DNA from 3 places in the Salinibacterium sp. SWN139 genome. Region 3 is predicted to be linked to each of the others. Evidence: riboswitches for the same ligand, from Rfam matches in the RefSeq annotation. Region 3 holds a riboswitch; each other region holds the start of a gene.
What was found. Region 3 has a riboswitch for thiamine pyrophosphate ahead of thiM (hydroxyethylthiazole kinase). Riboswitches for the same ligand answer to the same signal wherever they lie in the genome.
Positions count from the first base shown of each region.

Region 1: another riboswitch for thiamine pyrophosphate. It lies ahead of I6E74_RS06560 (ECF transporter S component); the one in region 3 lies ahead of thiM (hydroxyethylthiazole kinase).
Region 2: another riboswitch for thiamine pyrophosphate. It lies ahead of I6E74_RS10800 (MFS transporter); the one in region 3 lies ahead of thiM (hydroxyethylthiazole kinase).

Region 1 is NZ_JADYWV010000002.1:293,029-295,291, reverse strand. Features, by position in the region: gene I6E74_RS06565 (ABC transporter ATP-binding protein) at 1-191, opposite strand, end outside; gene I6E74_RS06560 (ECF transporter S component) at 263-889, opposite strand; TPP riboswitch at 923-1,031, opposite strand; gene I6E74_RS06555 (LLM class F420-dependent oxidoreductase) at 1,058-1,984, shown strand; gene I6E74_RS06550 (DUF3097 domain-containing protein) at 1,997-2,263, opposite strand, start outside.
Region 2 is NZ_JADYWV010000003.1:176,600-178,862, reverse strand. Features, by position in the region: gene I6E74_RS10800 (MFS transporter) at 1-1,115, opposite strand, end outside; TPP riboswitch at 1,106-1,215, opposite strand; gene I6E74_RS10795 (iron-containing redox enzyme family protein) at 1,378-2,263, shown strand, end outside.
Region 3 is NZ_JADYWV010000002.1:937,930-940,192, forward strand. Features, by position in the region: gene thiE (thiamine phosphate synthase) at 1-320, opposite strand, end outside; gene thiM (hydroxyethylthiazole kinase) at 317-1,126, opposite strand; TPP riboswitch at 1,118-1,209, opposite strand; gene I6E74_RS09685 (MDR family MFS transporter) at 1,391-2,263, shown strand, end outside.

The DNA.
Region 1 (2,263 bases), 640 kb from region 3:
ATCACCAACCCCGTGCGGCCACGATGAGCGGCCGGATGTTCGCCATCGACGAGAAGCGAACCCTCTGTTTCGCCTTCGTCGTCGCCAACTACTCCGGCGAGGGCATGCAGAAACGTCGACTTTCCCGCCCCGGATTCGCCGAGGAGCAATACACGTTCGCCGGGGTCAATGCGCAGGTCGAGACCACGCACCGCCCAGGCGAGCCTGCTGGAATGGCGCCACCCCCATCCGTCGACAGTGACACCAGCAGGCGTGGTGGGGGTCAGACTCGCTTCGCAATCTCGCGGCCAGCGCCGAAGCGGTTGAGCGCTCCCGTTGCGGCAATACCGCGCGTCGCGAGCCACGAGAGGAGGCCGGCAATGAGCATTCCGCCGACGATGGCGGCAATCGTGTAGATCACGATGAAGGGAAGCGCGGAGCCGGGGTACCAGAGCAGTAGGTCAGTAATCGCCATCGCGAGGCCGGCACCGGCGCCCGCAAGAATCGCACCGCTGGCGCGCCAATTGGCGTAGAGGAAGGCCGCGAACACGATCTCGGCGCCCAGGCCCTGAGTGAACCCGCTCACGAGGGTGAGTACACCCCACTGGTTACCGATAAGCGCTGAGACGGACGCCGCGACCATCTCACCATAAATGGCAGCACCAGGCTTGCGGATGACGAGCGCCGTAAGCACACCGGCGAACAGCCAGAACCCGCCACCGACGGCTTGCAGGCCAGGCAGGAGCGCTGCGAACGGAGCCAAGGCTGGAGTGGAGGCCACGTTCCAGACAACGAAGATCAAACCGCTCGCGACGCCGATAACGCTCGCGACGACGATGTCGATCACCCGCCACTGAAAACGTGAACGTAGCGGTGCGGCCGTGGAAGAGGATGGTGCTGTTGTGGTCACTTTCGTGCCTTTCACTAGTGAATGGCACGGGTTTCAAGAGTGTCTGCTCCCTGCGCTGGCATGATCCAGATCAGGTTCGACGGTCGAAGCTTGGAGAAGCTCCCTCTCAGCCCGGCTCACCGGACTCCCGTGTTCGCCACCCAGTCTAATCATCAATAGGCTCGGGGTATGGACTTCCGCATCTTCACCGAACCTCAGAACGGCGCCAGCTACACCGATCAGCTCGTGCTGGCGCAAGCGGCAGAGAAGCTCGGCTTCAACGGGTATTTCCGCTCCGACCACTATGTGACGATGGATGACCGCAACGGCGGACTGCCCGGCCCCACTGATTCGTGGACGACGCTGGCCGGGCTTGCGCGCGAGACTTCGACCATTCGACTCGGGACCCTCGTCTCCTCGGCGACCTTCCGGCATCCGGGAATTTTGGCCATTCAGGTAGCTCAAGTCGACGACATGTCGGGCGGTCGCGTGGAGCTCGGGCTCGGCACCGGCTGGTTCGAACGTGAACATGCTGCGTACGGCATCCCTTTTCCTGCGAAGCGATTCGGGATGCTCGAGGAGCAGCTCGACGTGATCACCGGCATCTGGGCAACGGAGCTGGGAAAGACCTTCTCGTATGAGGGCAAGCACTACCAGCTGAGCCAATCTCCCGCGCTGCCGAAGCCCGTGCAGAACCCGTTACCGATCATCATCGGCGGCAGCGGTCCAAGCCGTACGCCGGCGCTCACCGCTCAGTTCGCCGCCGAATACAACGCGGGCTTCGCAACCATCGCACCGCTGAAGGAGCGCATCAACCGCGTGCGTGCCACGTGCGAGCACTTCGACCGCGACCCCGCCACCCTCGTACTTTCCATTGCTGGCACGACTGCTGTCGGCGCCACCGAAGCTCAGATCGAAGCGCGTGCTACCGCAGCCAACTCAACTCCCGCCGACCTGCGTCTTGGCGGCTTCGCGGGAACTGCCAGCGAGGTCGTCGACAAGATTTCAGAGCTGCAGGCCCTCGGATTCACTCGCGTGTACTTCCAGATCATGGACTTCCACGATCTCGACCAGCTCGACTTCCTCGCTCGCGAGGTCGCGCCGCAACTCGACTAAGCGCGCTCGGCGCTAGGCATCCTGATCGACCGTGACAAAGTCGATGAGGTGCTCAACGCGCCCCAAGAGCGCTGGCTCAAGGTCACCGAAGTTGGTGACCTTCGACAGAATGAACTGCCACGCGCGGGCGATATCGGCTTGGTCTTCATGCGGCCAGCCGAATGTTTCACAGATGCCGTGCTTCCACTCGATCGTGCGCGGCACCGTAGGCCAGGCAGCAATTCCGAGGCTTTGCGGCTTCACTGCCTGCCAGACATCGACGAATGGATGACCGACCAC
Region 2 (2,263 bases), on a different contig from region 3:
AACCGCTCCACGAGGTACGCCCCGACCGGTCCGTAGGCCGAGACCGTCACGACTTGCAGCACGACCACTCCGAGCACGAGCTGGCCCAGGCTGGGTGCCGCGAAGACCGCGAGAAAGGCGAGTGGCCCCGCAGCCGCCGTCAGCATCCCGAAGCCGATAAAGAAGCGTCGCCGCCCCGTGAACGTCGAGAGGTGACCGCAGGCTGCCATCGTGAGAGCGGATGCCGCGGTGCCGATCATCATCGTGAACGACAGGGTTCGACCATCCAATGTCCCCGTCGCACCCAGCGCCCCCGCGCCGGAGCCAAGCTGCCCAGCCAGCACCGGAATCGCCATATTCGTGAGCAACCAGAGCCCGCTCATCATGATGAACACCTGCCAAAGCGCACGACGGTGGCGACCCACCAGAATCTCTTTCAGCGGGTTCGCGCGCTGCACCGGTCGCTTCCATTGCGGCGACTCTTCGACGCGCGCACGGTAGTAGAACAGCATCGTGAACGCGAGCAGTGATCCAAGCACGAAGAGCGTTCGCCAACCCCACTGGTTATAAGCGGCGGCGTCGAGCACGCTCTGCAGCACAAACACCATGCCCGCGATCGAGGCGTTGGCCCAGGGTGACATCCACATGATGAGGCCGCTGACGAGGCCGCGCCGTTCGGGCCGCGACCATTCCATCGCGAGGGGGATGGCGGAGGTGTATTCGCCGCCAAGGAAGATGCCGCCGATAAACCGCAGCAGCAGAATTGCCGCCAACGTGCCGCCGCCGAGCACGGTGTGGTCGGGCACGAACGCGATCAGCAGTGTCGTGAGCGCGACACCGAGTAGAGCGACCTTCGTGGTTGCCGTTCGCCCGATTCGGTCGGAAACGGACCCGAAAATCGCCGCCCCGATCGGTCGGCCAAGCAGGGTTGCGACAAAGATCAGGCCGGCGTTTTCGACCAGATTGTCCGAGCCAAACAACTGAGCGGATGCGGGAGCCAGCGCAATGACCGGCAAGAAGATGTCGAACTGGTCGACATAGTTGCCGAAGATCCCGCCGCGCACAGCGCGACGTGTAGCTAACGGAGCCGCAGGGGAGGCAGACGGAACAGCGGAGATCGAATGTGTGGGGCGCATGAGCCGTACTTCCTTCGCCGGCATTACCCGGTAGGTTCGACGGTCGAAGCTGCGTCAGCTCCCTCTCAGCCCCTGCATTAGGGCTCCCGTGGGGACGCCACCAACCTAACACTCCGCTGCGGTCAAAAAACCGGCAAAGTCCCAAGAATCGCGCAGCAATCTTCCAGCCCGACCGTCAAAGATTCCATGAGTAAAGCTGAACGATCGGCGGAGATCGTACAACGATTCAATCCCCACTTTCAGATGAAAAGGAGAGGTCATTATGGCCACAAGCGAGAACTCTCTTCCCGGAAATTCGGCAGAGTACGACAAATGGTGCAATGAAGAGATCGAGGCCCGTGGCCCGATTAGCGAGCTGCTGCTTGACGCCTTTTCACAGCAGAGCAAACCGCAAGAGATTGTGGGATTGCCTGAAGCTGTAGCGTCCGCTGTCGAAAGCGGCCGGGATTTCATTCGCGATGAAGACGTGCAATTGTCGCTGTTCCTGCTCTATGGCCTCTACTACGGGGCCGTGGTGGAAAATGGCGATCGCTGGGAGTGGGATCTGGGCACTATCGCGGCGCGCCTCGATCTTGAGCAGGCGTTCGAGGCGCAGCTCCGTGCGGTGGTGACCATTCCGGAGTTGCCGAACGCTGCGGACGAGGATGTCGCTGCCGCCCTTTTTGAGTTCACCAGCGCAGACTCCGGCCCGAGTCTCTCTCGCTATGTGGCAAAGAAACTCACGGCGGATCAAGCCCACGAGTACTTGGTGCAGCGCTCGATCTATACGTTGAAGGAAGCTGACCCGCACTCCTGGGCAATTCCGCGCCTTCGCGGTCGGGCCAAGGCGGCGCTGGTCGAGATTCAGTCCGATGAGTATGGCGCCGGGCGCCGAGATCGGATGCACTCCGAAATTTATGCTCGCACCATGCGCGGTGTGGGGCTCGATTCGCGGTATGGCGCGTACCTCAACTACGCGCCAGCAATCACGCTGGCGTCGTTCAACATGATGTCGATGTTTGGGCTCCATCGCCGACTTCGCGGGGCCATCGTCGGTCACCTGGCGGCATTCGAAATGACGTCATCGATCCCCAACAAGCTGTATGCGCGTGGCTTCCGCCGCCTCGGTTACGGAGACGATGTCACCGAGTACTTCGATGAGCATGTGG
Region 3 (2,263 bases):
ACATGTACTCCGGCGACTTTGGCACCCATTTCGCGGGCCGCTAGGTACACGTCGACACGGTCATTGACGAGCACGGGCACTTTCCGTGCCACTGCGGTCGACACCCGCAAGACGATGTCGAGAAATTCATGGGCGGGAGTGTCCTTCTCCCGAATCTGAACGACGGTCACTCCCCCGGCGACGGCCTCATAGACAAGATCGACCAAGTCATGGCCGGCAGCGCGGGCCTGGGCCGAGTCCGTCACGAGATAGGTCGAGAGGTCGAAGCTCTCGCGAAAACCGTTGCCTACCGCTCTCTCGTTCTCGCGCACGCCGCTCACGCGATCACCGCCCGTTCTGCAATGTCGTCTACTGATACTTCACTCAGGGCATCCAACAGCGCTACCGCGAAACTCCCCGGCAGTGCCGAACGTTCCGCCGCGAGATCGGCCGCTACCGTGTACACGCTCGTCGCCGCTACTGCCGCGGTCAACGCATCCGGAGTCACCGCCGCAAACGCCGCCATGATCGCTCCGAGTGCACAGCCACCACCGGTGACCTTGGTCAGCACCGGATGCCCGTTCGTCAGTCGCACAACGCTCACGCCATCGGTCACGAGGTCAGTCGCTCCCGATACCGCGACAGCGCCGCCGGTCACCCGCGCGAGCATCTGCGCGGCGGTGAGTGCGGCATCCACACTGCTCGTGCTGTCGACACCACGGCCGCCTTCACCGAGCTCGGCGAGCGCCAGAATCTCTGAGGCGTTGCCCCGCACGATGGAGGGCCCGAGGTCACGCAGGCGATACGCGAGCGGTGTGCGCACTGGCAGAGCCCCGATAGCGACCGGGTCGAGCACCCACGGCGTTCCGGCAGCGTTGGCGGCCGTCGCAGCTTCAAGGGCTGCAGCGCGCTGCTCCTCGCGACAGGTCCCCAGGTTGATCAGCACTCCGGATGCCACCCCAGCGAACATGCCCGCTTCCTCTGGGATATCCACCATGGCCGGTGCCGCGCCCACGGCGAGCAGAGCGTTGGCGGTGAAGCCCACCACCACGCTATTGGTGATGCACTGCACGAGCGGCGACGTCGATCTCACCGCCTCGAGCGCGTCTTGAGTGGCGGTCAAAAAGTTTGGTGGCGTACGCGACATGCACGACATCCCTTCGCTAGTTCTAACTAGATCAGGTTCGACGGGTGTGTTCTCAGCCCCGCAGGGCACCCCGTGTCACAAGTTGTGCCTCCACGATAGCGGCTTGGCACGGTGTCGTGTTCGCCTCAGGCGAAAGGCAATGTGGACTATTTCAGTGCCGGATGTCGTTGCACCAAGCGACAATAAAGATGACGCAAGATCTGTGCACCCTTTTCAATCCCGGCTGCTGCTTCGTCCTACCGCTTCACACACGACAGGATTTCTATGACCAGCACGGCGCCGATCACCGGCAGCATCCCTCTTTATGACCCCTACGATGACGGGCCAGCCAGCCCGGTCGACAACAGCGGCCGCAACCGTTTGGTCATCGGCCTGATGCTCGCTGCCACCTTCGTGGTGTTCCTCAACGAAACCTCGCTCGTCGTGGCAATCCCCCGCATCATGGAAGACCTCAACATCGAACCGAGCACCGCTCAGCGGTTGTCGACGTCGTTCATGCTCACGATGGCCGTGGTGATTCCGATTACCGGATTCCTCATCCAACGCTTCACGACGCGTGGCATCTTCATCACCGCAATGTCTCTCTTCACCATCGGAACTCTGCTGGGGGCTATGGCGCCCACCTTTGCCGTGCTGATTGTGGGACGGGTGATTCAAGCCTCCGGTACCGCCATGATGCTCCCCCTGCTGATGACAACCGTGATGACTCTGGTTCCTGCCGCAACTCGTGGCAAGACCATGGGCAACGTTTCCATCGTCATGTCGATGGCCCCTGCCGTCGGACCAACCGTTGCTGGCCTCGTCTTGGCCGTCTTCGACTGGCGCTGGGTCTTCATCGTCATGATCCCCATCTCTGTCACCGCTCTCCTGCTCGGCATCACGAAGGTAAAGAACGTCACCGACCCCCGCAAGGTATCGATTGACATGCTGTCGGTCATCCTCTCGGCCATCGCCTTCTCCGGCCTGATCTACGGGCTCTCCAGCCTCGGAGAATCAGCCGCCGGAGACTCTGTTCTCATCGCCCCAGCCATCCCCATCAGCGCCGGCGCCATCAGCCTCGTGCTGTTCATCATCCGCCAACTAAAACTGCAGAAAACAGACAGCGCCCTTCTCGACCTCCGCACTTTCGCCGCCCCC